DNA from 4 places in the Rhizobium aureum genome. Region 4 is predicted to be linked to each of the others. Evidence: predicted binding sites of a transcription regulator. Region 4 holds the regulator's gene; each other region holds the start of a gene.
What was found. The regulator PhoB, encoded in region 4, activates phosphate uptake and scavenging genes when phosphate is short. The targets are predictions, from matches to a motif close to TGTCATNNANCTGTCAT.

Region 1 (3,380 bases), on a different contig from region 4:
GACCGCCGCCTCCTTCGGCGCGCTGTCGCTGTTCGGATACACGACGAAGCGTGATTTGTCCGCGATGGGCTCGTTCCTGATGATGGGTCTCTTCGGCCTGATCATCGCAACGCTCGTCAACATCTTCCTGGCTTCGTCCGCCCTGCAGTTCGCCATCTCCGTGATCGGCGTCCTGATCTTCGCCGGCCTCACCGCCTGGGATACGCAGCGGATCAAGGAAATGTACTACGAAGCCGACGACGTGACCGTGGCTGGCCGCAAGGCGATCATGGGCGCCCTGTCGCTCTACCTCGACTTCATCAACCTATTCATGTTCCTGCTGCAGTTCATGGGCAACCGCCGTTGATCGCAGCATGAAATGAGTAGCGAAAAGGCGGCCTCGGCCGCCTTTTTATTTGCCTGGCCGATAACCCTGCTATTTGATAGCGGCCTTCGCAAACCGCAGATCAGGCAATGAAAACAATGTCCGTCAGCCTTCGCAACGCTACCGCAGACGACCTTCCCCATATCACAGCAATCTATCGCGACTCCGTTCTCAACGGCACCGCGAGCTATGAGATCACGCCGCCGACCCAGGACGAGATGGCAGACCGTTTCCAGGCAATCTGTGAAAAGGGCTATCCCTATCTCGTCGCCGAAGACGAGACCGGCGCGTTCCTGGGCTATGCCTACGCCTCGGCGTTCCGCACGCGGCCGGCCTATCGCTGGATGGTGGAGGATTCGATCTATCTGGCGCCGGAGGCGCGCGGTCGCGGCATCGGCAGGCTGCTGCTCGACGCGCTCGTCGAACGCTGCGAGGCGCTCGGCTTCCGCCAGATGATCGCCGTCATCGGCGGCGTCCATCCCGCCTCCGTCGCCGTGCATCGCGCCGCAGGCTTCACCGAAACCGGCCTTTTGAAAGGCACCGGCTACAAGCATGGCCGATGGTTGGATACGATGCTGATGCAGAAAGCGCTCGGAGACGGCGCGGAAACCGATCCGGATCCGTCGGTTTATCCGGGGACGTTGTTTGGGGAGTAGTGTCGAGCTGCCTTTATGCCGAACCTCTGGCACCCCCTCTGTCACAAAGTGACAGAGGGGGTGCCACACTCGCCACAAGCGCGTAGCCAATGACGAGAAACTACTTCTCCACCAGCTTCAGCTGCTTGTCGAACACCTTCAGAACCTGCTGCACCTCGTGGCCACGCTTCAGGATCATGCCGTTGGTGTTGACGACGGAAAAGGCGCCCTGCTTGGCGGCGAGCTTCGGATTCTTTTCGATGCGGAAGAGCGGCATCTCACCGGAGCGCTTGAAGACGGAGAAAACCGCCTTGTCCTTCAGATGGTCGATGGCGTAGTCGCGCCACTCACCTTCGCCAACCATGCGGCCGTAGATCCACAAAATCGCGTCCAGCTCCCGGCGATGGAAGGTCACCGGTAGCGGATCCTTGCTTTGTTTGTATTCTCTGAGATCGACGACGGTGGAATTAGTATCGGCGGAAGGGCGTTCGCCGCGTCGCAAATCCGGCTGATCAGTCATCAATCCCCCAAGGGTTATCTCATGACAGGAGAATGACAGTTTGCCTCAGCCGCACCAAATTGCAAGACGGCTGACGGCTCACAATTTTTTTCCCGTGCCCGAAAGCATCTCGGCAACGCCGCATTTCAGACAAAACGACGCCCAATTTACAGGAAGTATAGGCAGCCGTTTGGCGCCGCCGCGTCAAACGGCCCGGCCGGGGCGTATCGATTAAACCCCAGCCCCGAATGCGTCCCCGCCGGGCACCTCCCCTTTTTGGTACAGCCAAAATAGGGCCCTTTTTGGCGCCCGCAAAAATAGGGAGCCTTTCGGCACCAGTCAAAATTCAGAAATGCCGCTCAGCCGTCCGAGCCGATGGTCAGAACCGTCGCTCCAAGAATGGCGGCCGGATCGCCCGAAGGCGTCGACGATTGCAGAAGGACGGCAAGGCCCCTTCGGCCGGCCTTTTCAAGCACGGTGGAGGGCAATACCAGGCTCATGGCCTTGCCATCCCACATGCCCACGGTCTCGACGTCCGATACGGCATGCATGTAGGCAATCTGCTGGCCGGTGTTTTCGCCGCCTTTCGGCGCCACCATCTGTTCCTTGTCGAAATAGACGACAACAACATTGGCCTTGCCGGCGCCGGCGCCGATCTTGATCTCGAGTTCGTCGCCCTTGGTGGCGGCATTCACCGGAACCGTCAGTCCTTCGCCGTCACGCTGGAAATCGTCGAGCTTGACATTGATGGCGTCGAGATCGGCGCCGTTCATATGGTCCCTGCCGTTGACGATCGCCTGTGGCGTATAGACCCCGCTGCGTCCCATCGAGCGGGCATAGGCATATTGGCGCGCCGTATTGTCCTTGGACGCCATTGTATCGTTCCAGCCGAGATAGTTCCAATAGTCGACATGATAGGCGAGCGCGACGACATTGCCCTGGCGGATCAGCTTGCGGAACGCCGCGTCGGCGGGAGGACAGGAGGCGCAGCCCTGCGAGGTGAAGAGTTCGACAACGCCCTTGATCTTCGGGGCTTCCTGCGCATGCAGCGAACTTGCGAGCACGATGCCTGCCAGAAGTGGAGCCGAAAATCGAAGGCGCATTTCCCTTTTACCTCTTTCGCAAAATTCCGGCGCCACTCACGAGTGCACACGCCCGGACCAATCACGCTCCTTGGGGCCGCCCAGCCCACATCAAGCCCGAAAAATCTGAAACAAGAGATAATGGTTTAGCGCGATGACGCAAAGTCACGATGGGGTGAGGCAGAGGACCGGCAACGGCTTGCCGTACACATCACCGTGAAAAACAAGACGCCGCCGGGAGACTTTTCCCGGCGGCGTGCAAGAGGAGTTCAGACGCCTATCAGGCGGCGAGATCGCGCAGAACGGTCTGCAGGATGCCGCCATTGTTGACGTAGACGACCTCATCCAGCGTATCGATACGGCAGATGATGGGAACATCCTTCACGGAACCGTCGCCATAGGTGATCTTGGCGATCTTACGCTCGCGTGGCTTGATGTTTTCCAGGCCTTCGATCGTCACGAGTTCGTCGCCTTTCAGGCCGAGGCTTGCCCAGGTAGTGCCTTCCTCGAAGACGAAGGGGATGACGCCCATTCCCACCAGGTTCGAGCGGTGGATGCGCTCGAAGGACTGGGCGATCACGGCGCGCACGCCGAGCAGGTTCGTGCCCTTGGCAGCCCAGTCGCGCGACGAGCCGTTGCCGTATTCGACACCGGCGAAGATGACGAGCGGGACGCCCTCGGCCTTGTACTGCATGGCCGCATCGTAGATCGACGTCTCTTCCTTGGACGGATAATGGATGGTGTAGCCACCTTCCTTGCCGTTCGGGCCAAGCATGTGATTGCGGATGCGGATGTTGGCA
Region 2 (3,380 bases), on a different contig from region 4:
TCATGTCGCCATAGAGCGTGGCGTAGCCAACGGACATTTCCGACTTGTTGCCTGTCGTCACCACCATCGAACCGAACTTGTTGGAGATCGCCATCAGAATGGTGCCGCGGGCGCGGCTCTGCAGGTTTTCCTCCGTAATGCCGCTTTCTGTGCCTTCGAAGAGATCGGACAGAGCCGAGGTGAAGCCGGTGACGGGATCCTCGATCGGCACGATATCGTAACGGCAGCCAAGCGCCCTGGCGCAATCGGCCGCATCCTTCAAGGAATCCTGCGAGGTATAGCGATAGGGCAGCATGACGGTGCGCACGCGCTCCTCGCCCAATGCATCGACGGCAATCGCGGCACAGATCGCCGAGTCGATGCCACCGGAGAGGCCGAGCACGACCGACTTGAAGCCGTTCTTGTTCACATAGTCGCGGAAACCCAGCAGGCAGGCGCGATAATCGGCCTCCTCGCCTTCCGGGATATGCGCCATCGGACCTTCGGCGCAATGCCAGCCATCGCCATTCTTCTTCCAGGTGGTGACCGCCAGGGCAGTTTCGAACTGACTCATCTGGAAAGCCAGAGTCTTGTCTGCGTTGAAACCGAAGCTTGCGCCATCGAAAACCAGCTCATCCTGGCCGCCGAGCTGAGCGGCATAGATCATCGGCAGGCCCGTCTCGATAACCTGCTTCAGCACCACCTGATGACGCACATCGACCTTGCCGCGATAATAGGGCGAACCGTTCGGCGACAGAAGGATTTCCGCACCGCTCTCAGCCAGTGTCTCGCAGACGCCGAGCTCGCCCCATATATCCTCGCAGATCGGGATACCCAGCCGCACGCCGCGGAAATTGACCGGCCCTGGCATGGCACCTTGGTCGAAGACACGCTTTTCATCGAACTCGCCATAATTGGGCAGGTCTACCTTGTCACGGACCGCGATTACCTTCCCGCCGTCGAGCACGGCAATCGAATTGTAGCGGCCGGTTTCGTCCTGCCGGGGAAAGCCGATGATCACGCCCGGTCCGCCGTCGGCGGTATCTGCAGCGAGAGCTTCCACTGCTTTCCAGCAGGCGCGGATGAAGGCCGGCTTCAGCACGAGATCTTCCGGCGGATAGCCGGAAATGAACAACTCTGTCAGCAGGACGATCTGCGCGCCTTCGCGCGCCGCTTCGGCGCGTGCCTCGCGCGCCTTGGCGAGATTGCCGAAGACGTCACCGACCGTCGGATTGAGCTGCGCGACGGCGATGCGGATGGTGTGGGTGATCGGGCTTTGCTCTGTCATGCCATACATTTAGCGATGGCATCCTCCTTCCGCAACCGACTTCCGCCGCCCGCAGGCATCAAAGATCGCGAAACGCGCATAGGCCGTGTTCCTACACGGAAAAATACTAAGCCTGCCTTGCAGTTCATCCGTCGTTCATGACAGAAGCATGACAATTATATGAAGAGCTTTTAGCATTTGGAGACGGCATTGGTCGCACTGGTCATTGAGTCCGCCCTCGCGGGCAGGCTTGCCCTTTTCCAGAAGATCGGCGCAGCGAGACAAAAGTCCGCAGCTCTGCGCCTGCTTCTGAGCCTCCTGCTGACCCTGCTTTTCTCCTTATCCCTCGTCGTGGCAGTCGAATGGATCGCACGCGGCGAGCTTACGCCGGTCTGGCTTTATCTCATGTCGCCGTCCCGCCCCGGCCTCGCCACGATCGGCCTCGTCATGCTGGCGATGCTGATCCTCGATGCTCTTGCCGGGCGCGCGCATTTGTCGGCCCTGGTTGTCACACCTCTGCTGCTCGTTCCCGCCTTCATCTCCAGCCAGAAGCAGCACTTTCTATCCGATCCGCTCTATCCGTCCGATTTCCTGTTTGCCCGGCAGATTGTGGAGCTTATGCCCGTCATGGTGCGTGATCGTCCCTGGGCCGCCGTGGGGCTTGGCATCGGCATCGTCGTCGGCCTGGCTGCCACAGCCCTGCTCGGGCGCTATGTCTGGAAGCACGCGGCCGCACTTTCCCGTCGAGAGCGCATGGGGCGGCTTTCGGTCTGCCTGCCATTTGCGGCGCTGTTTGTCTCGCAGATGGATCCGACGCAATATTCCTTCATCCGGGAAAAACTGGGTATCATTCCGATCGTCTGGGATCAGACCGAAAACTATAATCACAATGGCTTCGTCATCGCCTTCGCGCTCAACCTGCCGATGGCCGACGTCAAGTCACCGGTCGGTTACGGACCCAATGCGATCGATGCGATACCGGCGCGGAACTACGGCTATCTTTCCGGCCCGCGCGAAAAGCCCGACGTCATCATGCTGATGAGCGAGTCCCTTTGGGATCCGACCCGACTTTCCAACGTCACCTTCACGCCCGATCCGATACCGACCATCCGCGCCAGACAATCGGGCAATGTCTTCTCGCCGGAATTTGGCGGCATGACCGCCAATGTCGAGTTCGAAGCGCTGACGGGCTTTTCCAACGCCTTCCTCCCCTATGGCAGCATTCCCTATCAGCAATATGTGCGCCGGCCGCTGCCGTCGCTTGCCAACTTCTTCCGCGGCGAAGGCTATACGGCACGCGCGCTTCATCCCTTCAGCGGCTGGTTCTGGAACCGCAATGAGGTCTATCGCGCCTTCGGCTTCGAGGAGTTCCACACCGAGGAAACCCTGCCGACCATGGACAAGCGCGGCATGTTCGCCGCCGACGATTCCCTTATGAAGGAGATCATGCGCGAGGGAGACGCGGCCGAACGCCCATTCTTCTTTTTCGCAGTCACCTTGCAGGGACATGGGCCTTACGAAGCCAACCGCTATGCTGAGAATACCGTTCATATCGACGGCAATCTGAGCGAAGACGACCGCGAAACGCTCGCCACCTATGCACAGGGCGTGCGTGAAGCCGATGGCAGCCTGAGAATGCTGATGGACTGGGCCGAAAGACGCGACCGCGAAACGATCATCGTTCTCTGGGGCGATCATCTGCCGCCGCTCGGCATTGTCTATCCGAACACAGGCTACATGCCGCAGCAGGTGGCAGCCCGGAAAGCTCCGCTCGATGTCATGAGGAAGGAACACGAGACGCCGCTGGTCATCTGGTCGAGCAAGAAGGGCCTCCGTGCGGACATCGGCACCATCAGTCCGTCGCAGCTCCCCTACCAGCTGTTGAAAACGGCGGGTTACGAGCATCCTTTCTACACGGGCTTCCTCGGCCGCGTTCAGAAGAAATACAGCATCGTCGACCGCTACCAACTGGCTACACGCGACAATCAGGCTTTCCCCGATTGGGCGCGCAAGGAGCAGGATATCGATCCGATCATACGCGAGTACCGCTATCTGCAATTCGACATGATGTTCGGCCGGCAGCAGGGTTTGGAACGCTTCTTCCCGTCACATGCGCAACTGATCGGCCAAGAGA
Region 3 (3,380 bases), on a different contig from region 4:
CAGCGTCATGCCCATGACGGTCGAGCTGATGGTCGCGGGAACAACCCGGGAAATGCGTTCCCAGCGGTTGGGCAGGATGCGTTCGCCGAGCAGATCGACTTGCCGAACGAAGGTCGCGCCGTCGCGATAGATGAAGAACAAGGCGATCAGCATGAACAGCAAGGTCAGGATGACGTGGAACGCCCCGCCGCCGGCCGCGAGCACCGCGCGGTAGATATTGCCGATGTGAGCGCCGCTTACGAGCTGCGCCAGTTCGCCGAGCGAGCCAGGGCTGCCGACATATTGCGTCCATTGCTCGCCGAGCCACGAACCTACGACAGGCAGAGCCAGAATCCATTGCGGCGGCGGCGCGCCATCTCGGTTGACGTGCACGGCCCAGCCGAACCATTCACGTACCTCGCCGGCCATATAAATGGCCGAGAGGACAATTGGTAGCACGAGAAAAGTTACGATGAACGCAAGCGCGATGGTCGCCGCAAGCGTCGTGTTTCCGCCCGTGCGGCGCACGACATCGCTGTAAAGCGGCCATGTGGCGAAGCCGATGACAGCCGCGGCCAGGACTGGAACGAGGAAGCCATAGAAGAAATAAATGCCGGCGACAGCGATCAGGATCAGCAGCCAGCGCGCAGCGGAGATGGATGGTATCAAAGGCATGCGCGCGTGCGCACTCGACCCCAGCCACCGGTGTTCCTTCGGCTTATGACGTTCAAATACACCCACCGGACTTACTTCGCCCCTTTTACTAGATCACCCGGTTATGGGGTATGATCTTGGCTGTTTCAAGAGCAACAGCCGGAAAGCCTCTTTATTATGCGGCCATGACATTAGCACGACGGGCAAGCGAGTGGCGCGCGGCCGAAGGCACGGTATTACGAGGGGCGGCGGATTACCTTGAACGCGAAAAACTGCGTCTTTTGCGTCGAATTGAAATTGCTGTCCGCTACGAAGATCAGCACGTCGCTGCCGTCCCTGGATTTGCCGAGGGTAACGCCTTCGATATTGTCGGGAGCAAGACCGAGCGCACGCAAATCCATGATCTCCGTCTTGCGCACCGGCACGATCCGCTGATCGGTTGCCATGAGCGACGGGATGTTCGCAACATCAGTGGCGCCGTCGAGATCGAACATGTTGATGACAACCGAGTTGCCGACGCCCTGCGCATAGCCGCGCTCGACCGAGAGCAGATGATGATCGTCGAGCGCCAGGATCTCGGACAGGCCGAAGTCGTTCCAGCCACTCGCCATCGAGGGTGCCTGCGGAATCGGCGAGACCGGATAAACATATTGCGCCTTCTGCTCGCCCGTCGCGGTGTCATACCGAATGATGCGTGCGAGCGCGCCGTTGGTCAGCGTCGTGATCGGCCCATCCTGATAAAGCGCAGATTCGGTGGTGACGAGAAGGTCGCCGCCTGAAAGGAAGGTCAGGCCTTCAAACGCCAGATTGTCGCGAATACCCGTATGCTTGTCGGCCGCCGGGGCAAAACCATCGGGCAATGAAAACTCGCGGACGAAGCTGCCGTCGCGATTGGCGACGCGCACGAAAGGCGGCAGCAGTGCCTTGCCGTCGCCCTCGCTACTCCAATAAATGCCATCCTTGCCCAGGCGGATGGATTCGCCGTCAACCTTCCTAAGAGCAAAAGGCTGGCCATCCTTGTCCTTTAGCGTGACATGATCGACCACCGTCACGCTCTTCAGGCCGCCGGCTTCGATATCGATGTCGAGATCATAAAAACGGGCAGGCGCCTTTTCGGAGCGGTCGTCGCTGATTGCGATATAGCGGCCGGTAGCGGGATCGAAGTCGATGCCCGACAGGCCGCCGACTTCCACACCGTTTTCCATGAATCCCGTCGCAATATCGTAATTGCCGAGATAGGAAAGGCCGATGCCGGCCCTGCAGTCGCCGAAGGGGCAGGGCACGTCGATCGTCGTGCCGATATCGAGCGCATGGGCGGCATGGCTGAAGAGGAGAACGGCGGCTGCCGTCAGAAATGGCTTCAACATGGCGAAATCGTCAATCTGAATGATGAAATGGCGGCATTCAAGGCAATGCCGCCATCTACACATCGATCCATGACGCTTTCGTAACGGATATCGGACAATCCGGTAAAATATCGCGAAGCCTGACGGCTTCAGCAATCGGCGGTCGGTTCGCCGTCAGATATCCAGATCCTCGGCAAAAGCGGCCCGTTCCTGAATGAAGCGGAAGCGCGCATCGGCCTTCGTACCCATCAGGTTGTCGACGGCATCGCGCGTGCCTTCGAAATCCACCTCGTCGATCTCGACACGCAGCAGGGTGCGCTTGGACGGATCCATCGTCGTTTCCTTGAGCTGCGCCGGCAGCATTTCGCCCAGACCTTTGAAGCGGCTGATCTCGACCTTGCCTTTGCCCTTGAATTCCGTCTCCATCAGCTCAAGACGATGGGCATCGTCACGCGCGTAGATGGATTTCGAGCCCTGCGTGATCTTGTAGAGCGGCGGCACGGCCAGGAAGAGATGCCCCTGCCGGATCAGCTCAGGCATCTCCTGATAGAAGAAAGTGATCAGCAGCGAGGCGATGTGTGCGCCGTCGACGTCGGCATCGGTCATGACGACGATGCGTTGATAGCGAAGATCTTCCTCGCGATATTTGGTGCGCGTGCCGCAGCCGAGCGCCTGCACGAGGTCGGCAATCTGCTGATTGGCGGACAGCTTCTCGCGGCCGGCACTCGCCACGTTGAGGATCTTGCCGCGCAGCGGCAGGATCGCCTGGTTGGTGCGGTTTCGCGCCTGCTTGGCCGAGCCACCTGCCGAATCGCCCTCGACCAGAAAGAGTTCCGCGCCTTCGGCAGCACTTTGCGAGCAATCCGCCAGCTTGCCGGGCAGGCGCAGCTTGCGCACGGCCGTCTTGCGGTTGACTTCCTTTTCCTTGCGGCGACGCAGGCGCTCCTCGGAACGCTCGATCACCCATTCCAGCAGCTTTTCGGCTTCGGCCGGATTATCGGCGAGATAGTGATCGAAGGGATCGCGCAGGGCGTTTTCGACGATGCGCTGGGCTTCGACCGTTGCGAGCTTGTCCTTTGTCTGGCCGACGAATTCCGGCTCGCGGATGAAGATCGACAGCATGCCGACGCCTGAAATCATCACGTCATCCGTCGTGATATTGGCGGCGCGCTTGTTTTGGGTGAGATCGGCGTAGCTCTTCAGGCCCTTGGTCAACGCGATGCGGAGGCCCGCTTCATGGGTGCCGCCTTCCGGGGTCGGAATCGTGTTGCAGTAGGAGTGGATTTGCGGGTCGCCGCCATACCAGGTGATCGCCCATTCGAGCGAGCCGTGGCCGCTTTCCTTCTCAGACTTACCGGCAAAAATCTCCCGGGTAACGGTGAACTCGTTGCCCATCGTCGC
Region 4 (3,380 bases):
CTCGGCGCTCGATCCGATCGCAACGGCGAAGGTCGAGGATCTCATTCACGAGCTGCGGGAAAACTTCACGATCGTCATCGTGACGCATTCCATGCAGCAGGCCGCCCGCGTTTCGCAGCGCACCGCAATGTTTCATCTCGGCCATCTGGTCGAGGAGAACGACACCGATAAAATGTTCACCAATCCCGACGATTACCGCACGCAGGATTACATCATGGGCCGTTTTGGTTGATGATATCAAGCGCGCGGCCCCTTTCACACAGTTCACCTTGAGGATAGAAAAATGGTCTCCACACACATTCTCTCTGCCTATGACGAAGACCTGAAGTTCCTGACGCGCCGTATTGCGGAAATGGGCGGCCTGGCCGAGCAGATGGTCAGCGACAGCGTACGCGCATTGGTCCAAAGCGATGCTGCCCTTGCGCAGAAGGTCATCTCCGACGACGTCGTTCTCGACCATGCCGAGCGCGAAGTCGGCGACAAGGCGATCGTCACCATCGCCCGCCGTCAGCCGATGGCAGCCGACCTTCGTGAAATCATGGGATCGATCCGCATCGCTTCCGATCTGGAGCGCGTCGGCGATCTCGGCAAGAACACCGCCAAGCGCGTCATCGCCGTGCAGGGCACCGGCGTTCCGCGCCGTCTCGCCCGCGGCATCGAACACCTTTCCGAATTGGCACTGAGCCAGCTCAAGGAAGTTCTGGATGTCTACGCCACCCGTTCGCCCGACAAGGCCGTATCGATCCGTGAGCGCGACGAGGAAATCGACGCCATGTACACCTCGCTCTTCCGCGAGATGCTGACCTACATGATGGAAGATCCGCGCAACATCACCACCTGCACGCATCTTCTCTTCTGCGCCAAGAACATCGAGCGCATCGGCGACCATGCCACCAACATCGCCGAGACGATCTATTACATGGCGACCGGCGCTCAGCCCGAAGGCGAGCGTCCGAAGGATGATACCGCCAATACCGTCGGCGCGGTGACGGAATAATCTGGAAGTGAAGAAAGGAGACCATAAGCGCATGGTTCCGAGAGTTGCTGTTGTAGAAGACGAGGAAGCGCTCAGCGTTCTGCTGCGCTACAATCTTGAGGCCGAAGGCTTCGAGGTCGACACGATCCTAAGAGGCGATGAGGCTGAGCTGCGTCTCCAGGAGCGCATCCCCGATCTCCTGATCCTCGACTGGATGCTCCCCGGCGTATCGGGCATAGAGCTCTGCCGCCGGCTGCGCATGCGGCCGGAGACGGAGCGCCTGCCGATCATCATGCTGACGGCCCGCGGCGAGGAAAGCGAGCGCGTGCGCGGGCTTTCGACCGGCGCGGACGACTATGTCGTCAAGCCGTTCTCGACGCCGGAGCTGATGGCCCGCGTCAAGGCGATGCTGCGGCGTGCCCGTCCGGAGGTGCTCTCCACGGTGCTGCGTTGCGGCGATATCGAGCTCGATCGCGAAACTCATCGCGTTCACCGCAAGAGCCGCGAAGTGCGGCTGGGGCCGACGGAATTCCGCCTGCTGGAATTCCTGATGTCCTCGCCCGGCCGCGTCTTCTCGCGCTCGCAGCTGCTCGACGGCGTCTGGGGTCACGATATCTATGTCGACGAACGCACGGTCGACGTCCATGTCGGCCGCCTGCGCAAGGCGCTCAATTTCTCCAATATGCAGGATGTCATCCGTACCGTTCGCGGCGCGGGCTATTCCATGGAAGCCTGAGCGGCTTGCCGCTCGGGTATCAACATTACAGCTCCACGCGTCTTTCAAGACGCGTTAAGGTCGCTGTAACATCTTGAAATGCTGCATAATTTTCTCTTAAATCGATTCCGGTTTAAGGAATTATGCAGGAGCGGCGGAAATAGAAAAACGGGCCTCGAGGGGCCTGTTGCTCTTTGTCTTGCTGTCACTTTCAGCCGTTGTTGCGCCGGCGGTCATGCACTGGCTGGTAGGCCATGCGCTGATGATAGGTGCAGTAGGGCGACGAATCCGGGCTGTCATTGCCGCAGAAGTGGAAATCGTCCTTCAGCGGATCGCCGACCGGCCATTTGCAGGTGCGCTCCGTCAGCTCCGTCAGGCCGAGGCGGCGGGAGATCGGAACGACGACGTTCGCAGCCGGGCGATACTGGATTTCGTTGACGGAATCGACCTCGATCTCTTCCTTCAGCATGGTTACGCCCTGCTGGCGGGTGACGACCGTCCGTGTTGCAACGCGCGATCCGTAGCTCGTGGCGCGGGGTGCTGCAGCACTGCGCTTCGGCGTGCGCGTCGCGGTTGCCGTGCCGCCGGCCTTCGCTCGGCCGGGAAGGTTCAGGCGATGTACCTTGCCGATAACGGCATTACGGCTCACGCCACCGAGCTGCGCAGCGATCTGGCTGGCGCTCAACCCTTCGGACCATAGCTTTTTCAGCTTCTCGACGCGTTCGTCTGTCCAATTCATGCCCTGTCTCCGCTGTCGCGTTTCCGATGGCAGAATCCCTCACCATTGCCTCGCATGGGAACGAGGCGCGAAACGCTCTAAAATTGTGGTGACTAGTTCCGCCGCATGCAGTCTAGCAATTGCTTTTTAACCTAGTGTGAGGCTGACTCCGTGACAAGAGTCGCGGGAATCTTGAGGAATCGATTTCGAGGTTTTCCCCAACTTGCTGCCCCGGCGTGGCATTTCTGCAATAGGAGCCGCCGAAGCCGTCTCTTTTGCCGGCAAGCGCTTTCTCGCACCTGCTAAAACGGCAGTTTTGTTGACATCGCGGTGCAAAACATCAATAGTGCCCAGGCCGCCGCAAGGCGGCATTTTTGATTTTTTCGGGCCCGTTTCATCAAATGGAAGCGATCGGTCCTTAAAGTTGTGATCAGGAGACATGGCCATGGCCGAGACCACGCCGCTTTACGACACCTACCTGCGCGCTCCGCTGCGGTTCGAGCGAGGCGAGGGCGTCTGGCTGGTTACCGAAAACGGCGAGCGCTATCTCGATTTCGCAGCCGGCGTGGCAGTCAATTCGCTGGGTCATGCCCATCCTCATCTGGTCGCCGAATTGAAGGCGCAGGCCGACAAGGTCTGGCACCTGTCCAACCTCTATGAAGTACCGGGCCAGGAAAAGCTGTCGAAGCGTCTGACGGAAGTGACATTCGCCGACAAGGTGTTCTTCACCAATTCGGGCGCGGAGGCGCTGGAATGTGCCATCAAGACGGCGCGGCGCTATCAGTTTGCCAAGGGGCATCCCGAAAAGTTCCATATCATCACCTTCGAAGGCGCCTTCCACGGCCGCACCATCGCGACGATCGCCGCCGGTGGCCAGGAGAAGTATATCGAAGGCTTCGGTCCGAAGGCGCCGGGTTTCGATCAGGTGCCGTTCGGCGATCTCGATGCCGTGCGTGCCGCCATTACGGATG

Region 1: a site for PhoB is predicted at 1,541-1,557, ahead of PH552_RS10165 (DUF2794 domain-containing protein). Genes of this name have one in related genera too.
Region 2: a site for PhoB is predicted at 1,405-1,421, ahead of PH552_RS29725 (LTA synthase family protein). Genes of this name have one in related genera too.
Region 3: a site for PhoB is predicted at 2,070-2,086, ahead of PH552_RS13705 (esterase-like activity of phytase family protein). Genes of this name have one in related genera too.

The regions. Positions count from the first base shown of each region.
Region 1 covers NZ_JAQJCI010000003.1:292,091-295,470, reverse strand. Annotated here, with positions in the region: gene PH552_RS10175 (Bax inhibitor-1/YccA family protein) at 1-346, shown strand, start outside; gene PH552_RS10170 (GNAT family N-acetyltransferase) at 463-1,020, shown strand; gene PH552_RS10165 (DUF2794 domain-containing protein) at 1,121-1,519, opposite strand; gene PH552_RS10160 (DUF1223 domain-containing protein) at 1,858-2,601, opposite strand; gene acnA (aconitate hydratase AcnA) at 2,861-3,380, opposite strand, start outside.
Region 2 covers NZ_JAQJCI010000022.1:8,156-11,535, reverse strand. Annotated here, with positions in the region: gene PH552_RS29730 (NAD+ synthase) at 1-1,267, opposite strand, end outside; gene PH552_RS29725 (LTA synthase family protein) at 1,457-3,380, shown strand, end outside.
Region 3 covers NZ_JAQJCI010000004.1:486,667-490,046, reverse strand. Annotated here, with positions in the region: gene PH552_RS13710 (AI-2E family transporter) at 1-720, opposite strand, end outside; gene PH552_RS13705 (esterase-like activity of phytase family protein) at 870-2,000, opposite strand; gene parE (DNA topoisomerase IV subunit B) at 2,154-3,380, opposite strand, start outside.
Region 4 covers NZ_JAQJCI010000009.1:123,032-126,411, forward strand. Annotated here, with positions in the region: gene pstB (phosphate ABC transporter ATP-binding protein PstB) at 1-232, shown strand, start outside; gene phoU (phosphate signaling complex protein PhoU) at 284-997, shown strand; gene phoB (phosphate regulon transcriptional regulator PhoB) at 1,029-1,712, shown strand; gene PH552_RS20890 (GcrA family cell cycle regulator) at 1,903-2,430, opposite strand; gene PH552_RS20895 (hypothetical protein) at 2,557-2,850, opposite strand; gene PH552_RS20900 (aspartate aminotransferase family protein) at 2,855-3,380, shown strand, end outside.